Regions from separate parts of the Streptomyces sp. NPDC051051 genome, predicted to be linked through region 3. Evidence: riboswitches for the same ligand, from Rfam matches in the RefSeq annotation. Region 3 holds a riboswitch; each other region holds the start of a gene.

Region 1 (6,348 bases), on a different contig from region 3:
CGGCGATCTCCGGCGCCACCTCGTAGGGCAGCCCGGCGGTGAGCGCGGCGTCGGCACGGTGCACGGTGATCTCGTGGGTCATCCGGCGGGCCCAGAACCGGGTGTCGCCCTCCCCCGCCCAGCCCCACACCCCGGTGTCGGGCCCGGCCTCCCGCAGTGCGGCGACGACGCCCTCACCGGTCTCCGCGAGCCAGGCGTCCAGCGCGGCCGGGTCGGCCCGGGCCTGCGGACCGCCGTGCGCGGGGACCTGCTCGTCCCTGACGTTCTCCTGCGCCCGGGTCCGCACCAGCAGCTCCACCCAGCGCAGGGCCCCGCCCGTGTGCCGGACGAGCTGCTCCAAGGACCAGTCGGGGCAGGTCGGCACGGTGGCCGACAGATCGGCACCGGAGGTCACGATGGACCTCAACTGCCCTACCTGGTGGGCGATTTCGTCGCAGTACCGGTCATGCGCGAGAAGGCTCATGCGCCACACCGTACGGGCGGGACGATCAGTCGAGCACGACGATTTCGGTCGCGTCGAACTCCACCCCGACCATGTCCCCGGTCTCCGGCGCCAGCCGCAGCGCGCAGGCGGCCTCCAGGCGCGGGGCGTCCTGCGGCTGGAGGTGGACGGTGACGTGGGTGCCCTTGAAGGTGCGGGCGGCGACCGTGCAGGGCAGACCCTGCCCGGCGTCGACCAGCCGCACCCCGGCCGGCCGCACCAGCAGCGTGCGGGTGCCCTGCGGGGAACCGGCCGGCACCGGCACCTTGCCCCACGGGGTGTCCGCGGCCTCCCCGGTGACGCCCGCCTCCACCACGTTGTCGAAGCCGAGGAAGCGGGCCACGAACGCGTCCGCCGGCCGCTGCCACACCTGAAGTGGCGTGCCGGACTGGGCGATCCGCCCGTCCCGCATCACCACGACACGGTCGGCCAGCGCGAACGCCTCGCCCTGGTCGTGGGTGACGGCGAGCACCGTGGTGCCCAACCTGCCGAAGATTTCACGCAGTTCGACGACCAACCGCTCCCGCAGCGACCGGTCGAGCTGTCCGAGCGGTTCGTCCAGCATCAGCAGCCGCGGGCTGGGCGCGAGCGCGCGGGCCAGCGCCACCCGCTGCTGCTCACCGCCGGAGAGCGCGGCGACGGCCCGCCCGGCCGCGTCCGGCAGCCCGACCAGATCGAGCAACTCCCCCACCCGTTCGCGCTGTCGTCCCCGGTCGGCGCCGCGCATGCGCAGTCCGAAGGCCACGTTGCCGCCGACGTCCCGCTGCGGGAACAGCTGATGGTCCTGGAACATCAGCCCCAGCCCGCGCCGGTGCGCGGGCACACCCGTCTGGTCCCGTCCGTCCAGCACCACCCGTCCGGCGTCCAGCGGTTGCAGCCCGGCCACCGCCCGCAGCAGCGTCGACTTGCCGCTGCCGCTGGGCCCGAGCACACACACCACCTCGTGCTCGACCACGGTGAGATCGACGGCGTCCAGCACCGCCCGGTCCCCGAACCGCACGGTCACGCCTTCGAGCCTCAGCATCAGAACTCCCCGGTACGGTCGGTGCGCAGCCGCTCGAGCACCAGCATGGCGATCGCGCACACCAGCATCAGAATCGTCGAGAGGGCCATGGCCTGGCCGTAGTTCAGCTCGCCGGCCCGCCCCAGCAGCCGTGCCACGGCGACCGGCAGGGTCGGGTTGTCGGGCCGCGCGATGAACACCGTCGCGCCGAACTCCCCCAGCGACACGGCGAAGGCGAACCCGGCCGCGACCAGCAGCGCCCGCCGCACCATCGGCAGGTCCACCTCCCGCCACACCCGCCACGGTGACGCCCCGAGCACGGCCGCGGCCTCCCGCAGCCGCTCGTCCACGGCCCGCAGCACCGGCAACATGGTCCGCACGACGAAGGGCACGCCGACCAGCGCCTGCGCGAGCGGTACCAGGATCCAGGTGGCCCGCAGGTTCAGCGGAGGTTCGTCGAGCGCGATCAGGAACCCGAAGCCGACGGTCACCGCGGAGACGCCCAGCGGCAGCATCAGCAGCGCGTCGAACCCGCGGACCAGGCGCCCGGCGTCCCGCCGGGTCAGGGCCGCCGCCGCCAGCCCGCCGATCGTCACCGCGATCGCGGTGGCGGCGAGGGCGTACTCCAGCGAGTTCCCGACCGCCTCGATCGGCGGCACCAGGAACACATTGCCGTCGTCACTGGTCAGCGCCCGGTAATAGGCGAAGTCGGGGGCGTCGAGGGAACGCTGCACCAGCACGGCCGGCGGCAGCACGAGCAGCAGCGCGACCGTGCCGAGCACCCCGGCGAGCAACGCCCACTGCCCCGCCCCGCGCGGTCGCCGTGCCGTCCCCGCCGCGTCCACGAGCCGCAGCGCGCTCTCCCGACGCCGTACGGTCCAGGCGTGCACGGCGAGGACGGCGCCGACGGCGCCGAACTGGACGATCGTGAGGACGGCGGCCGTCGACAGGTCGAAGATCTCCGAGGTCTGCCGGTAGATCTCGACCTCCAGCGTGGAGAACGTCGGCCCGCCGAGGATCTGCACCACACCGAAGGAGGTGAAGGTGAAGAGGAACACCATGAGCGCGGCGGCGGCCACGGCCGGCGCGAGGGCCGGCAGGGTGACCTGCCGCCAGGCCCGCAGCGGCGAGGCGCCCAGCATGCGCGCGGCCTCCTCCTGCCGCGGGTCGAGCTGCGCCCACAGCCCGCCGACCGTGCGCACGACCACGGCGTAGTTGAAGAAGACGTGGGCCAGCAGGATCGCCCACACCGTGGTGTCCAGCCGTACGCCCCACAGGTCGTCGAGGAGACCGCCGCGCCCGACCAGCGCCAGGAACGCCGTGCCGACGACGACGGTCGGCAGGACGAACGGGACGGTCACGACGGCCCGCAGGACCTGCTTGCCGGGGAAGGAGAACCGGGCGAAGACGTAGGCGGCGGGCAGCGCGATCAGCAGGGTCAGCACGGTGGAGGCGAGCGCCTGCCAGGTGGTGAACCACAGGACGTGCCGGATGTCGGGCTGCCCGAGCACGTCGAACAGGCGCCCGAAGTGCCAGCCGCCGCCGGAGTGCAGTCCCCGCGCGGTGATCGCGGCGACCGGGTAGGCGAAGAACAGCCCGAAGAACGCGACGGGCAGGGCCATGAGCCCGAGCCGCGCCGCGCTCCCGGTGCGCCGGCGGCGGACGGCCGCTCGCCGCCCTACTTCAGTACGAGCGAGGTCCACGACTTGACCCACTGGTCGCGGTCCGCGGCGATCTTCGCCGGGTCCATCGTCTCGGGATCCTCGGCGGCCGGACCGTACTCGGTGAACTCGGCGGGCACGGCCGCGCCCTTCGCCACCGGGTAGACGAACATGTTGAGCGGCATGTCCTCCTGGAACTCCTTCGAGATCAGGAAGTCGAGCAGCGCCTTGCCGCCCTCGCTGTTCTTCGCGTTGCTCAGCAGTCCGGCGAACTCGATCTGCCGGAAGCAGGTGCCGGTCGCGACGCCGGTCGGCGCGGTCGTCGGCTTCGGGTCGCCGTAGATCACCTCGGCGGGCGGCGAGGAGGCGTAGGAGACGACGAGCGGCCGGTCCGCCCCGGTCTTCCTGCCGCCGGCCGACCCGGAGAACTCCTCGTTGTAGGCCTGCTCCCAGCCGTCGACGACCTTCACGCCGTTGGCCTTGAGCTTCTTCCAGTAGTCCGGCCAGCCCTCGTCGCCGTACTTCGCCGCGGTGCCCAGCAGGAAACCGAGGCCCGGCGAGGAGGTGGAGGCGTTCTCGGTGACGAGGAGGTTCTTGTACTCCGGCTTCGCCAGGTCGTCGAAGGTGGCGGGCGGCGCCAGCTTGTGGTCGGCGAAGTACTTCTTGTCGTAGTTGACGCAGATGTCGCCGTGGTCGACGGGCGTGACCCGGTGCTTGCCGGCGTCCAGCTGGTACTGGCCGTCGACCTGGTCGAGCCCCTGCGCCTCGTACGGCTGGAAGAGGCCGTTGTCGAGCGCGCGGGAGAGCAGGGTGTTGTCGACGCCGAAGAAGACGTCGCCCTGGGGGTTGTCCTTGGTGAGGATCGCCTTGTTGACGGCCTGCCCGGCGTCGCCGTCCTTGAGGACCTTCACCCGGTAGCCGGACCGCTTCTCGAAGTCGGCGAGCACGCTCTTGGAGACGACCCACGAGTCGTGGCTGACAAGGGTGACGGTCTTGCTCCCGCCCTGCGCGGATCCGCCGTCGTCCGACGATCCGCAGGCGGACAGCGTGACGAGGCCGAGGCCGACGGCCGCGGCCATGAGCGTCCTGGTGTGCACTGGTATTCCTCCTGGAGGTGACCAGGAAGAGACGCGGCCCTGCCCGGGGACCCGCGAGGGGGCTCCCGGGCAGGGCGCAACAGCTCGAGTGATGACCGAACTTCCTACCCAGAATGACCTGGGCGAGGTTCAGAGGGTCTGCGGCCCGGTTGCCGCACTCTCAGCGCTGTGGCGCTCCCCTGTCGGAATATGAAGATGTCTGGTTCGTCGCACTGTCCGAAAACAAGACAGTGCTGACGTCGGCCAGACTACCGCTCGGTGGCGGCGAGCTGACCACACGCCCCGTCGATCTCCTGACCGCGGGTGTCCCGGACGGTGACGGGTACCCCGTGCGCCGCGATGGCCTCGACGAACGCCTTCTCGTCCTCGGGCCGGGAGGCGGTCCACTTGGAGCCCGGCGTCGGGTTCAGCGGGATCAGGTTCACATGCACGGGCCGGCCCTTGAGCATGCGCCCGAGCCGGTCGCCCCGCCAGGCCTGGTCGTTGATGTCGCGGATCAGCGCGTATTCGATGGACAGCCGGCGTCCGGACTTCTCGGCGTACTCGAACCCGGCGTCGAGCACCTCGCGCACCTTCCACCGCGTGTTCACGGGGACGAGGGTGTCGCGCAGCTCGTCGTCGGGGGCGTGCAGCGAGATCGCGAGCCGGCACTTGAAGCCCTCGTCGGAGAACCGGTTGATGGCCGGCACCAGCCCGACCGTCGACACGGTGATCCCGCGCTGCGAGAGCCCCAGCCCGTCGGGCGCGGGGTCGGTGAGGGCACGGATCGCGCCGACGACCCGCTTGTAGTTGGCGAGCGGCTCGCCCATGCCCATGAACACGATGTTGGACAACCGGGCCGGCCCTCCGGGGACCTCCCCGTCGCGCAGCGCCCGCATCCCGTCCACGATCTGGTGGACGATCTCGGCGGTGGACAGGTTCCGGTCCAGCCCGGCCTGCCCGGTCGCGCAGAAGGGGCAGTTCATCCCGCAGCCGGCCTGCGAACTGATGCACATGGTGACCCGGTCCGGGTACCGCATCAGCACCGACTCCACGAGCGTGCCGTCGAACAGCCGCCACAGCGTCTTGCGGGTGGTCCCCTGGTCCGTGGACAGATGCCGCACGACCGTCATCAGCTCGGGCAGCAGCGCCTCGCGCAGCTTCTCGCGGGCCCCGGCGGGGATGTCGGTCCACTCGGCCGGATCGTGCGCGAACCGCGCGAAGTAGTGCTGGGACAGCTGTTTCGCACGAAACGGCTTCTCACCGATCCCCGCCACCGCCTCCTTCCGCTCGGCGGGCGAGAGGTCGGCAAGATGCCGCGGCGGCTTCTTGGCTCCGCGGGGGGCGACGAAAGTGAGTTCTCCGGGTGCAGGCATAACCCTTCCAGTGTCGCAGATCCACTCGGATGCCCCGGTCGGCTCATGCGACGAGCCCCCGTCCTCGGGGGACGGGGGCTCGTTCCGGGCGCGGGGCGGGATACCGCTCAGCCGGAGCCCACGAACAGCACCAGCAGCAGCCACACCACCGGCGCGGTGGGCAGCAGGGAGTCCAGCCGGTCCATGATGCCGCCGTGGCCGGGGAGCAGCGTGCCCATGTCCTTGATGCCGAGGTCCCGCTTGATCATGGACTCGCCGAGGTCGCCGAGCGTCGCGCTGGCCGCGACCGCCAGGCCGAGCAGCAGACCCTGCCACCAGGCGCCGTCCTCGATCAGGAACTGCATGCACAGCGCGCCCACGACCATCGCGAAGGACACCGCGCCGAGCAGGCCCTCGCGGGTCTTGCCGGGGCTGATGCGCGGAGCGAGCTTGCGCTTGCCGAAGCGCCAGCCGACGGCGTACGCCCCGGTGTCGCTGACGACGGTCAGGAGCAGGAACGTCAGGACGCGGCGCGCTCCGTCGTCCGCGGTGAGCATCATGGCGACGAACGTGGCCAGGAACGGGACGTAGAAGGCCGCGAAGACGCCGGCCGTGACGTCCCTGAGGTAGCCCTCCGGCGGTTCCGTCATCCGCCAGACCAGGACCGCCAGCGCGGTCAGGGCCATGGCGACCCAGGCGCCCTCGGCGCCCCGGACGTACCCGGCGACGACCATGGCGGCGCCGCCGACCGCGAGCGGCACCAGCGGCGCCT
Region 2 (6,348 bases), on a different contig from region 3:
ACGAGACGTCCCGCCGCGACCACCTGGACCGTTACCCCGTGCGGTCGATCACGCCGTACACCGTGCGGGACGATCACACCCTGTTGCGACGGCTGGCCCGCATGCGGCGGATGGAGACGGTCGTCGAGCGGCAGGAGTACGCGCTGGGCACGGTGTGTGCCGCGATCCCGATCACCGTGGGCACGACCGCCGCCACGATGGCCATTTCTCTCTCCGCTCATCAGGCCGACCGGCTGCCGACGGCGGTACGGCAGTTGCAGAGCGAAATCGGGCGGATGCTGGGGTCGTTTGCTGTCTCTGTCAGTATCTGAAAACTTACTCCTTGTGATCTGTTGTGTACTTTCAGCAAGATATCAGCAGGATCAAGGGTTGATTCCCAGCCAGTCGACGGCGATGACGGGATAGGGCAATGCGCGAGTCCGTGCAGGCAGTAGAGGCAGAGGTCATGATGAGCTTTCTCGTCTCCGAGGAGCTCTCTTTCCGCATCCCGGTGGAACTGGGCTACGAGACCTGCGATCCGTATGCCGTACGGCTCACGTTTCATCTGCCCGGTGATGCCCCGGTGACCTGGGCGTTCGGGCGTGAGCTGCTCATCGACGGGGTGGGCAGACCGTGCGGCGAGGGAGACGTGCGGGTCTCGCCGGCCGACCGGGATCTTCTGGGTGAAGTGCTGATCCGGCTTCAGGTGGGCTGTGAACAGGCGGTGTTCCGCTCGTCGGCGGCTCCGCTCGTGGCCTTCCTCGACCGCACCGACAAGCTGGTCCCGTTGGGGCAGGAGGGCGCGTTCGCCGACTTCGACGCCCATCTCGACGAGGCCTTGGACCGGATCCTGGCGGAGGAACAGAGCGCCGGGTGAGGTCTGGTGAGGGCTGGTGGCATGCCGGTGAAGTAACGCTTCTGCTGGAACGGTGACGAGGCGCTCGGCAATCGGCCCGCCCCGATCGGCGAATTGGCGTGCACGAGCAGGATGACGTCCCGGGTGCACGAAGGGCGACGTGTCCGATGACCCCTTCGCGCACCCGGGAACGTCAGCGTTTGCGGCGCCTGCCCTTGCCGCCCCGAGCGCTCTGCGCGGCCGGGCCCGCCGTACCGGCCGACGACGCCCCCGGCGCCGCCGGAGCTGCCGCGGTGAGGGAGCCCGTATCCGACCGGTCCGCCGACACCACGAGCGCGGCGAGTGCCGTGGTCACCGGAACCGACGCGACCAGGCCGATCGAACCGACCAGCGTGCGCACGATCTCCTCGGCGACCAGCTCGCTGTTGGCGACCGTGCCGACGCTGCTCTGCGCGATGGAGAACAGCAGCAGCAGTGGCAGGGCGGCGCCGGCGTAGGCCAGGACGAGCGTGTTGACCACGGACGCGATGTGGTCGCGACCGATCCGGATGCCCGCCCGGTACAGCCCCCGCCAGCCCATCGTGGGGTTGGCCTCGTGCAGTTCCCAGACCGCCGACGTCTGGGTGACCGTCACGTCGTCGAGGACACCGAGCGATCCGATGATGATCCCGGCGAGGAGCAGACCGCTCATGTCGATCGTCGGGTACAGACCGTGGATCAGACCGGTGTTGTCGTCCGTGTTGCCGGTGAGCGCCGCCCAGTCGACGAACCAGGAGCCGAGGACGCCGATCAGCAACAGGGAGATGAGGGTGCCCAGAACCGCCACGGAGGTGCGGGCCGACAGTCCGTGACACAGGTAGAGAGCGATGAGCATGATGGCGCTCGCCCCCACGACCGCCACCGCGAGCGGGTTCGAGCCTTGCAGGATTGCGGGCAGCACGAAGAAGTTCAGCACCATGAAACTGATGGCCAGCGAGACCAGCGCCATGACACCCTTCAGCCGCCCGACGACCACGACGGCGACGGCGAAGATGAGGGCGAGCACGGTCAACGGGACGCGGCGGTCCACGTCGGTCACCGAGTACTGAAGGTCCTTCGGCGCGGAGGGTTCGTAGGCGACCACGACCTTCTGCCCCTCGTGCAGCTGCCGTGACTGGTCCGGCTGGACGATCTCCGTGAAAGTACGGCCCTTGTCCGCGCCGGTGTCCACGCGGATCGTGGCCTTCTTACAGGTGCCGTTCGCCTGCTGGGACGCGGAGGAGCCTTCAGCGGTGGAGGTGTCGCCGGTGGGGGTGCCGCCCGAGGCGTTCGCCGACGAGCAGCTGATGCTCTCGACGTCGGCGACCGTCGCCCGCTGCGTCTGCCGGTCGAAGCCGACGCCGGTGCGCTCGTGGGCCGGGGCACCGCCGGGCCACAGCACGACCAGACCGGCGAGCACGGCTACGGCGAAGGGGATGAGGACGGCCGCGATGACCTTGCGCAGATGCTTGGAGACGGGGGCGGCCGGGCCATGACTGTGGCTGTGCCCGTGGCCGCCGCCCGGACCGGGGACATGGCCGCCGTGCCCGCCGCTGTGCCCGTCGCCGGAGCCATGTCCATGCCCGTGGCCGTCATCTGAACCGTGCCCGTCACCGGGGCCGGGGCGGAGGCCGTGTCCGTGGCCCCTGCCTCCGCCGGCGCTTCCGTTTCCCTCACCGGCACCGCGTCCATGAACCGCACGGGGAACACCGCCCTGACCGGTCCCGGACGCGTGCGTACCGTCGCCGGGCAGGTGTCCGTGGTTCCTGCCGGAGCCCTGCCCACCGTTGGAGCCGTGTCCGCCCTCGTGGCCGAAGCCGTACTCGCCGCCGGGACCCGCACTCAGACCCGGGCCGGCATCCGGACGAGGGCCCGATCCGGGAACGGAACCGCCCCCGGGGCTGTACCCCTGCCCTCGCCCGGGGCGTCCGGCGGGAGGAACGCCCGGACCGCGGGGCTGTTCGGGCGGTGGGAACGGAGGATGGGGTGTCGTGGTCACCGCCCGATCATCGCAAGAACGACCGAGGCCCACTGTTCACCGCGCCACAAAGGACGCTAGCGTGGAGGCACTTTTGCACACGCGGGAGCTCGGAGCACCGGGCTGAGAGGGCGCTGACCTCTGTCTTCGCGATGTTTCACGTGGAACGTCACCTCCACCGAGTGATGTTTCACATGAATCGTCGGCAGACGGAAGCCGCTGCGTCGACCGCTGAACCTGTTACCGGGTAATGCCGGCGTAGGGAGTAGCTCTCATGACCAACAAGGACGCACGCACGCCTGCCTCCGCGCAGGCCTCCGACGAGGTCTCTGGCGACGGGGAGGCCGGGAAGTCCATCGGATGGCACAAGGCGTATGTCGAGGGCCCGCGCTCCGACCTGCGCGTGCCGGTCCGTCAGGTGCACCTCACCAACGGGCAGTCGGTCACTCTGTACGACACCTCCGGCCCGTACACCGATCCGCTCGTCGAGACGGACGTCCGCAGGGGGTTGCCGCCTCTGCGGGAGAACTGGGTCATCGCCCGCGGCGACACGGAGGAGTACGCGGGCCGCCCCGTCCGTCCGGAGGACGACGGGATCAAACACACCTCGCCGCGCGGGGGACTGCGTAACCTCGACGCGGTCTTCCCCGGACGGCCCCGCCTGCCGCGCCGCGGCCGGGAGGGGCAGGCGGTCACCCAACTCGCTTACGCACGCCGGGGCGAGATCACGCCGGAGATGGAGTACGTGGCCATCCGGGAGAACGTGGAGCCCGAGGTCGTCCGTGAGGAGATCGCGGCTGGACGTGCGGTGCTGCCCGCCAACGTCAATCACCCGGAGACCGAGCCGATGATCATAGGCAAACGGTTCCTGGTGAAGGTCAATGCCAACATCGGCAACTCGGCGGTGACCTCCTCCATCGAGGAGGAAGTCGAGAAGATGACCTGGGCCACCCGATGGGGCGCCGACACGGTCATGGACCTGTCCACCGGCCGCAACATCCACACCACCCGCGAGTGGGTGCTGCGCAACTCGCCGGTGCCCATCGGCACGGTGCCGCTCTACCAGGCGCTGGAGAAGGTCGACGGCCGGGCCGAGGAGCTGACCTGGGAGATCTATAAGGACACGGTGATCGAGCAGGCCGAGCAGGGCGTGGACTACATGACCGTCCACGCGGGCGTGCGCCTGCCGTACGTCCCGCTGACGGCGAACCGCAAGACCGGCATCGTCTCCCGTGGCGGCTCGATCATGGCCGCCTGGTGCCTGGCCCACCACAAGGAATCGTTCCTCTACGAGAACTTCGAGGAACTCTGCGAGATCCTCGCGGCCTACGACGTCACGTACTCGCTGGGCGACGGGCTGCGGCCCGGCTCGATCGCGGACGCCAACGACGAGGCCCAGTTCGCGGAGTTGCGCACCCTCGGGGAACTCAACCGCATCGCGAAGCGTTTCCATGTTCAGACCATGATCGAAGGCCCGGGACACGTCCCGATGCACAAGATCAAGGAGAACATCGACCTTCAGCAGGAGATCTGCGATGAAGCTCCGTTCTATACGCTCGGCCCGCTGACGACGGACGTCGCCCCGGCGTACGACCACATCACCTCCGGCATCGGTGCCGCGATGATCGCCTGGTGGGGCACGGCGATGCTCTGCTATGTCACCCCCAAGGAACACCTGGGTCTGCCCAACCGTGACGACGTCAAGACCGGCGTCATCACCTACAAGATCGCCGCCCACGCGGCCGACCTCGCCAAGGGGCACCCCGGTGCGCAGGAATGGGACGACGCGCTGTCCGACGCCCGCTTCGAGTTCCGGTGGGAGGACCAGTTCAACCTGGCTCTCGACCCGGACACCGCACGGGAGTTCCACGACGAGACACTGCCAGCCGAACCGGCGAAAACGGCCCACTTCTGCTCGATGTGCGGGCCGAAGTTCTGCTCGATGAAGATCTCCCAAGACATCCGCCGTGAGCACGGAGGCAGTCGGGAGGAGGTCGAGGAGGGAATGGCGCAGAAGTCCAAGGAGTTCGCGGCCGCGGGCAATCGGGTGTACCTGCCGATCGCGGACTGACGCGCGGTAACGGCGCCGCTGCCGTGCCGGTTGGGGGCACGGCAGCCGGGCCATGGTGTTGTGAGGGCCGGGGGCGGCGCCGGCGGTGGTCGGGTCGAGGGTGGGACGCGGGTGGGCGGCCGTTGGTGTCCGTTGGGGGAGGTACTTCTGGGGTGCGGCTCGGCAGACTGGTGTCATGACAGCGCAATCCATGAGCAAGGGCGCCAATCTGCCGGTCGATGTGCCGTCCGTACGCGTCGAGATCAGCTGGTCCGAACAGGGCGGTGGCCCTGACGTGGACGTGTCGGCCCTCCTGCTGACGGCCGCCGGCAAGGTGCGTGACGACGCGGACTTCGTCTTCTACAACCAGCCGCGGCACGCCTCCGGAGCCGTGCGGCATCTGGGGAAGCGGAGCACCGGCGGTGTCACCACCGACACGGTCGAGGTGGACCTGCATTCGCTGGAGAGTGCCGTCGCCCGTGTGGAACTGTGCGCGTCCGCCGACGGCGGCACCTTCGGGCAGGTGGCCGGTCTGACACTCAGACTGTTCGACGCCGGGAGCCCGGCGGAGCTGGCGCGGTTCGACATGCGGGGGGAGAGCGAGACCGCGTTCATCGGCGGTGAGCTGTACCTGAGGGAGGGGCGCTGGAAGTTCCGGGCGGTCGGACAGGGGTATGCCTCCGGGCTCGCGGGCCTGGCCACCGACTTCGGGATCAGCGTCGATGAGGAGCCCGCCGCTACGGCAGCCGACCCCGGGGCATCGTCCGTACGCACGCCTCCGCCTCCACCCGTCGTGCCCATGTCGCCCCCGCCTCCGTCGGCCGCGCCCTGGCCCTCTCCGGTCGTGCCCACGTCGCCGCCTCCCGCTCCGGCTTCCTCCACCGCCGTGTCCGCGTCGTCCTCCGGGGGCGCCCGGCTGACCAAAGGAGAAGAACGCCTTCCCGTCGACATGCGCAAGCGGCTGTCCCTGCGCAAGCAACAGGTGGCCGTCAGCCTGAGCAAGCGTGGTGCGGCCGGGGTCAGCGCGCGGGTCGTTCTGGTGCTCGACGCATCGGGGTCCATGTCGTTCCTGTACTCCGGCGGTGTGGTGGCGGACGTGGTCGAGCGCATGGCCGCGGTGGCGGCACAGCTCGACGACGACGGCGAGATGCAGGCCTGGACGTTCGCCTCGAACCCGGCCCGGCTGCCGGATCTGCGCCTGGGGGAGCTTCCCGAGTGGCTGCGGCTGCATGTACGGGTGGGGGAGATCAGCCTGTTCCGGCGGAGCAAGAAGCCGCAGAAGGGGCTGCAACCGGGCCAGGTCGACATGCGCTCGGTCGGCATCCAGAACGAGGAACAGAAAGTCATCGCCCAGGTCAGAGACTTCGTCCGGGCGAATCCGGCGGCAGCCCCGACGCTGGTGCTGTTCTTCTCCGACGGAGGTGTCTACCGCGACGCCGCGATCGAGAAGGAACTGCGCGCCGCGGT
Region 3 (6,348 bases):
CGCTCGTCGGCGATGACCTCCAGCTTGACCAGGTCGGTCCCCAGCGCCTCCCGTGCCAGCCGTGCCGTCAGGACCGCCTCCCCGGCCGTGAAGCACCCCGCCGTGTTCGGCAGCACCCGGATGCCGAGCCGTTCCAGGACCGACAGCACGGACCCGTGCACCGAGGGGTCCACCCGCCGCATCGCGACGGTGGTCAGCTCGGTGCCGGACGCGGCCAGCGCCCGCTCCAGCACCTCCAGGCTGGGCGCGCCGCCCGTCCCCATGATCAGACGGGACGAGTACGCCGTACCGCCGAGGACGAAGGGATCGTCGGCCATGGCTCAGCCTCCCTGGACGGCGGTGAGGACTTCCACGCGGTCTCCGTCGGAGAGGGCGGTGGCGGACCACCGCGCGCGTGGGACGACGGTTTCGTTGAGGGCGGCGGCCACCCCGGAGGGCGCCGGCGTCAGGGACCGTACGACGCTGTCGAGGGCCGTGCCGGGAGCGACCTCGCGCCGCTCGCCGTTCACCGAGATCTTCATGCGGGCTGCTCCGAGAGGGCGGCGGCGTGGAAGCGCCGGGGGGTGAAGGGACGGGCCTCGTCGGGGAGTTCGCCGGTGGCCAGCGCGTGCGCCAGCGCGTCCCCGGTGACCGGTGCCAGCAGTACGCCGTTGCGGTAGTGCCCGGTCGCCAGCAGCAGTCCGTCCAGTCCGGTCGGCCCGAGCAGCGGCGCGTTGTCCGGCGAGCCGGGACGCAGCCCCGCGCGGGTCTCGGTGAGCGGCAGCTCGGTGATCCCGGGAACCAGTTCGTGGGCGTCCCGCAGCAGCTCGTACACGCCGCCCGCCGTCACCGTCGTGTCCCAGCCCAGTTCCTCGCTCGTCGCCCCGACGACCAGTTCGCCGTTCTCGCGCGGCACCAGGTAGACCTGGCTGCCGCGCACCACGGCCCGGACCGTCCGGGTCAGGAACGGCGCGTACCGCCGCGGCACGGTCAGCCGCAGCACCTGCCCCTTGACCGGCCGCACCGGCGGCAGCACCTCCGCCGGGACGCCCGCGAGCCGCCCGCTGAGGCTGCCCGCCGCGAGCACCACCTGCCGCGCCGCGAGCGCCGTACCCGCGCGCGTGCGCACTCCCGCGGCGCGCCCGGCCGACACCGTCAGCCGTTCCGCCCGGTCGCGGTGGAAGGCCACGCCCGTCCGCTCACAGGCGGCCACCAGCGCCGCCACCAGCCGCCGCGGATCGATCTGGTGGTCCCCGTCCACCCGCAGCCCGCCCCGTACCCCGGGCGCGAGCATGGGTTCCAGCCGCCGGCACTCCCGCCCGGACAGCCACTCCGAGGCCAGCCCCGACCGCCGTTGCAGGGCGTGGAGTTCCCGCAGGTGGGCGCGGTCGTCGGCGTCCAGCGCGACCGCGAGGGTCCCGGAGCGGCGGTAGCCGAGGTCGTGACCGGTCAGTTCGGTCAGCTCGGCCGCGAAGTCCGGGTAGCGGCGGGCCGATTCCAGGTTCAGGCCGAGCAGTGTCTGTTCGCCGTGGTGCAGTTCCGAGACGGCGGCCAGCATCCCGGCCGCCACCTGCGCGGCCCCGCCGCCCGGCTCGGGATCCAGCACCGCCGTGGCGAACCCGCGCTGCGCGGCCCGCCACGCGGTGACCAGCCCGATGATGCCGCCCCCGACGACGAGGACGTCCGAATTGCCTGAGGACATGGGCGTCCAGCCCCTCCCTTCGCCGGCATGACCCGGATCAGGTTCGTACGGTCGGAGGCCGCCAGCCTCCCTCTCAGCCCGGTGCGTCCGGGCTCCCGCGAGTGCTCTAGGTTGGCCACCCTAGCCCCCCGTCCTCCGTCTCGGTAAGGGAGCCTCCCCCGTGGCCCGTTCGCTCGACGGCCTGGTCCTGGCCCCGGTGGCCGACCAGGCCCCCGGTCAGGTCGGCACCCGCACCCGCTTCACGTACCGCGAACGCGACGGCGTCGTCTGGGCCGACTACGCGGGCGGCGACGTCGTCCGCGGGCATCTCGTGGGGACCCGGCGGGGGGACCGGCTGGACTTCCGGTACGTCCAGCTCAAGCACGACGGGACGACGTCGTCCGGGCACTGCGCGTCCACGGTCGTCGAGCTGCCCGACGGGCGGCTGCGCCTCGACGAGACCTGGGAGTGGGAGTCGCAGACCGGCAGCGGGACCAGTGTGGTGGAGCAGATCACCGAGCAGGACGGCTGACTGGCAACACGTCAGCTGTCTAAGGTGATCGGGTGAGCGAGCAGACGCGGGAAGAAGACGGGCGGGCGGCGCGACGGGTGGTCGTCGTCGGCGCGGGGATGGCCGGGGTGCAGACCGCGGTCGCCCTGCGCGAACAGGGCTTCGACGGCACGGTGCTCGTCGTCGGCGCCGAACCCCACCAGCCCTACGACCGGCCCCCGCTGTCCAAGGCCGTCCTGCTCGGCAAGGCCGAGCACTCCGCCTTCGACGTCGACTTCGAGAGCCTCGACGTCGAACTCCGGCTCGGCAGCGAGGCCCTCGGCGTCCGCCCCGCCGACCACGAACTCGACACCGAGTCCGGGCCCGTCCCGTACGACGTCCTCGTGCTCGCCACCGGCGCCGAACCGATCCGGCTGCCCGGCGCCGAAGGCGTCCCCGGCGTCCATCTGCTGCGCACCCTGGACGACGCCGAACGGCTGCGGCCGGTGCTCGCCGGCCGTCACGACATCGTCGTCGTCGGCGCCGGCTGGATCGGCGCCGAGTTCGCCACCGCCGCGCGCGAGGCCGGCTGCGCGGTCACCGTCGTCGAGGCCGCCGACCGGCCGCTGGCCGGCGCCCTGCCCGCCGACGTCGCCGCCGCGATGACCGCCTGGTACGCCGACAGCGGCACCGAACTGCGCACCCGCACGCGCGTGCGGCGCGTCGAGCCCGGCGCGGTCCTCCTCGACGACGGGTCCCGGCTGCCCGCCGACGCCGTCGTGGTCGGCATCGGCGCCCGCCCCGCCACCGCCTGGCTGACCGGCTCGGGCATCGAGCTGGGGCGGCACGGCGAGGTCGTGGCCGACGCCGGCCTGCGCACCTCCCTGCCCGACGTGTACGCGGTCGGCGACTGCGCGTCCTTCCCCTCCGGGCGGTACGGCGAGCGCCTCCTGGTCCACCACTGGGACAACGCGCTCCAGGGCCCGCGCACGGTCGCCGCGAACATCCTCGGCACGGCCGACGGCGAGGCCCCCGCGGTCTACGACCCGGTCCCGTACTTCTGGTCGGAGCAGTTCGGCCGCTTCGTCCAGTACGCCGGGCACCACAGCGGCGCCGACACCACCCTGTGGCGCGGCGACCCCGCCGGACCGGCCTGGACGGTCTGCTGGCTGCGCGACGACCGCCTGGTCGCCCTGCTGGCGGTGGGCCGCCCGCGCGACCTCGCGCAGGGCCGCCGGCTGATCGAGTCGGGCACGCCGGTCGACCCGGAGCTGGTCGTGGACCCGGAGCGGCCGCTCAAGACGGCGACGGCCTGAGCGGGGCCTTTCGGGGCACGGCCGGTGCTCCGTCCGGAGGAGTCCCGCGGCGTCCGGCGGCGGCCCCGTCCCCCTGAGGGGAGCCTCGGGTACCGACTGTCGGTCCGGGATGGCAGTCTTGGGGGGTGACCGAGATTGACGCAAAGATCGATGCTCTCGTCCCCGCCTGGCTCACCCTGCCCGACATCGCGGAGATGCTCGATGTCGACGTGACGCGTGTGCGGCAGCTGGTCAAGGAAGGCCAGCTCATCGCCGTACGCCGTGGTGAGAACAGGGCGCTGCACGTCCCCGCCGCCTTCATCGACGAGGACAAGGTGACCAAGGGCCTGGCCGGGACCCTGACCCTGCTGCGGGACGACGGCTTCACGGACGAAGAGATGCTGGAGTGGCTGTTCACGCCCGACCCGTCCCTGCCCGGGACCCCGGCGCAGGCACTGAGTGAGAATCGCGGCACGGAGGTGAAGCGCCGCGCCCAGGCGCTCGCCGTCTGAGCCGGAGATCCGCTCCCCGGATCCGCCGCTCTCCCCGGATCCGCTGATCGGCCGATCCACGGCTCCGCCGATTCACGGATCCACCGATCCGCTCGGAGATCCGCCGCGCGGATCCGTCGTCAGAACCGCCAGGTGTGCGGCCGTGGTCCGCCGCGGCCGCACACCGCCGCCCCGGGAAAGGCCCGAGGCGCCACCACGCCCCGGGGGACCCACGCATGTCCGACACGGCCCGCTCCCAGCTCGCCGACGCCCGCCTCTACCTCTGCACGGACGCCCGTGAGCGCCAGGGCGACCTGCCGGAGTTCCTGGACGCGGTCCTCGCGGGCGGCGTCGACATCGTGCAGCTGCGCGACAAGGGCATGGAGGCGGCGGAGGAGCTGGAGCACCTCGAGGTGTTCGCCGACGCCTGCGCCCGCCACGGCAGGCTGCTCGCGGTCAACGACCGGGCGGACGTCGCCCATGCCGCCGGCTCCCAGGTCCTCCACCTCGGCCAGGGCGACCTGCCGGTCCCCGCGGCCCGTGCCCTCCTCGGCGCCGGCGTGCTGATCGGCCGTTCCACCCACAGCGAGGCGGAGGCTGAGGCCGCGGCCGTCCAGGAGGGCGTCGACTACTTCTGCACGGGCCCGTGCTGGCCCACCCCGACCAAGCCCGGCCGCCCGGCCCCCGGCCTCGGCCTGGTCCGTCACACGGCGGCGCTGGGCACCGGGCGTCCCTGGTTCGCGATCGGCGGCGTCGACCTCGGCAACCTCGACGACGTGCTGGAGGCGGGCGCCCGCCGCGTCGTGGTCGTCCGGGCGATCACGGAGGCCGACGATCCCGGGGCCGCGGCGGCGGAGTTCGCCAAGCGGCTGCGCGCGGTCTGAGCCGGGCGCCCGGACGCCGGCCCGTTCACCCGTCCGGCCTCCTCGCCCGTCCCCGTCCCCGTCTCCCCGTTCCCGCCCGATCCCTCGCCCTCCCCCCCTCGGCTCGCCCCCTCGCCTGTCCAAGGGATGGACAGCAAGTCGACAATTCGGGCAAATTTCCGAGTTTCGGTTGGGGGAGGTCCCTCCCCTGGCTAACCTGCGGGTATGGCCCTCGGAACCGCATCCACCAGGACCGACCGCGCCCGCACCGTGCGCGACATCCTGGCCACCGGCAAGACGACGTACTCGTTCGAGTTCTACGCGCCGAAGACCGCCCAGGGCGAGCGGAGCCTGTGGAACGCGCTCCGGCGGGTCGAAGCCGCGGCCCCCGACTTCGTCTCCGTCACCTACGGCGCCGGTGGCACCACGCGGGCGACCACGGTCAAGGAGACGCAGCAGATCGTCGTCGACACCACCCTCACCCCGGTCGCGCACCTCACGGCCGTGGACCACTCCATCGCCGAACTCCGCAACATCATCGGCCAGTACGCCGACGCCGGGATCCGCAACATGCTCGCCGTGCGCGGCGACCCGCCCGGCGACCCCATGGGGGAGTGGGTGCCGCACCCGCAGGGCCTCACCTACGCCGCCGAACTCGTCCGACTGATCAAGGAGTCGGGTGACTTCTGCGTCGGCGTCGCCGCCTTCCCCGAGATGCACCCGCGTTCCAGCGACTGGGACACCGACGTCGCACGCTTCGTCGACAAGTGCCGGGCCGGCGCCGACTACGCCATCACGCAGATGTTCTTCGAGCCCGATTCCTACCTGCGGCTGCGCGACCGGGTGGCGGCGGCCGGCTGCGAGACCCCGGTGATCCCCGAGGTCCTGCCGGTGACGAGTGTGAAGATGCTGGAGAGGCTGCCCAAGCTCAGCAACGCCCACTTCCCGACGGCGCTGAAAGAGCGGATCCTCACAGCCAAAGACGATCCGGCCGCTGTACGCTCCATTGGCATCGACTTCGCCACGGAGTTCTGCGCTCGGCTGCTCGCCGAGGGAGTGCCCGGACTGCACTTCATCACGCTCAACAACTCCACGGCGACGCTGGAAATCTACGAGAACCTGGGTCTGCACCACCCACCGCAGGCCTAGACCGGTCGCACCGCCTTACGACACACTGCGTAGCGGCCAAGGGGAGAGGGGCGTACATGGGCTGGACGGTCCTCTACATCGCGTTCGGCATCGTCGCGCTGTGGCTGCTCGGTGAGGTGCTGCTGCAGTACAAGGCACGGCTGCGCTGGCGGCTGCTCGCCTTCGGCGGCTTCCTCGGCGTGGTGGTCGGCGTCCTGATCCCGTCGGTCGTCGTCATCGGTGTGGGGGCGGCCGCCTTCGCGGTCGGCCAGACGTACGTCACACTGTCGTTCCGCCGGGGCTTCGCCGAGGGCTGGGCCGTCAGCCGACCCGGCACCGAAGTCACCAAGCGCCGCCGCGGCAAGGGCGAGCGCCAGGACCCGACCCTGGAGGTCTCCGACCTGGAGGAGACCGAGGGCGG

The links. A riboswitch is a leader RNA that binds a small molecule or an ion and turns the genes downstream of it on or off. The one in region 3 is predicted to bind thiamine pyrophosphate.
Region 1: another riboswitch for thiamine pyrophosphate. It lies ahead of AB0N31_RS20670 (thiamine ABC transporter substrate-binding protein); the one in region 3 lies ahead of thiO (glycine oxidase ThiO).
Region 2: another riboswitch for thiamine pyrophosphate. It lies ahead of thiC (phosphomethylpyrimidine synthase ThiC); the one in region 3 lies ahead of thiO (glycine oxidase ThiO).

Annotation. Positions count from the first base shown of each region.
Region 1 is NZ_JBFBCB010000026.1:60,883-67,230, forward strand. Features, by position in the region: gene AB0N31_RS20655 (maleylpyruvate isomerase family mycothiol-dependent enzyme) at 1-463, opposite strand, end outside; gene AB0N31_RS20660 (ABC transporter ATP-binding protein) at 489-1,505, opposite strand; gene AB0N31_RS20665 (iron ABC transporter permease) at 1,505-3,106, opposite strand; gene AB0N31_RS20670 (thiamine ABC transporter substrate-binding protein) at 3,163-4,224, opposite strand; TPP riboswitch at 4,326-4,433, opposite strand; gene rlmN (23S rRNA (adenine(2503)-C(2))-methyltransferase RlmN) at 4,491-5,597, opposite strand; gene AB0N31_RS20680 (phosphatidate cytidylyltransferase) at 5,705-6,348, opposite strand, start outside.
Region 2 is NZ_JBFBCB010000012.1:31,279-37,626, reverse strand. Features, by position in the region: gene AB0N31_RS12015 (IclR family transcriptional regulator C-terminal domain-containing protein) at 1-311, shown strand, start outside; gene AB0N31_RS12010 (SsgA family sporulation/cell division regulator) at 410-856, shown strand; gene AB0N31_RS12005 (YibE/F family protein) at 1,029-2,606, opposite strand; TPP riboswitch at 2,924-3,113, shown strand; gene thiC (phosphomethylpyrimidine synthase ThiC) at 3,106-4,902, shown strand; gene AB0N31_RS11995 (VWA domain-containing protein) at 5,078-6,348, shown strand, end outside.
Region 3 is NZ_JBFBCB010000017.1:8,925-15,272, forward strand. Features, by position in the region: gene AB0N31_RS15150 (thiazole synthase) at 1-317, opposite strand, end outside; gene thiS (sulfur carrier protein ThiS) at 321-521, opposite strand; gene thiO (glycine oxidase ThiO) at 518-1,681, opposite strand; TPP riboswitch at 1,679-1,790, opposite strand; gene AB0N31_RS15165 (hypothetical protein) at 1,842-2,192, shown strand; gene AB0N31_RS15170 (FAD-dependent oxidoreductase) at 2,225-3,466, shown strand; gene AB0N31_RS15175 (Rv2175c family DNA-binding protein) at 3,592-3,957, shown strand; gene thiE (thiamine phosphate synthase) at 4,173-4,820, shown strand; gene metF (methylenetetrahydrofolate reductase [NAD(P)H]) at 5,025-5,948, shown strand; gene AB0N31_RS15190 (hypothetical protein) at 6,005-6,348, shown strand, end outside.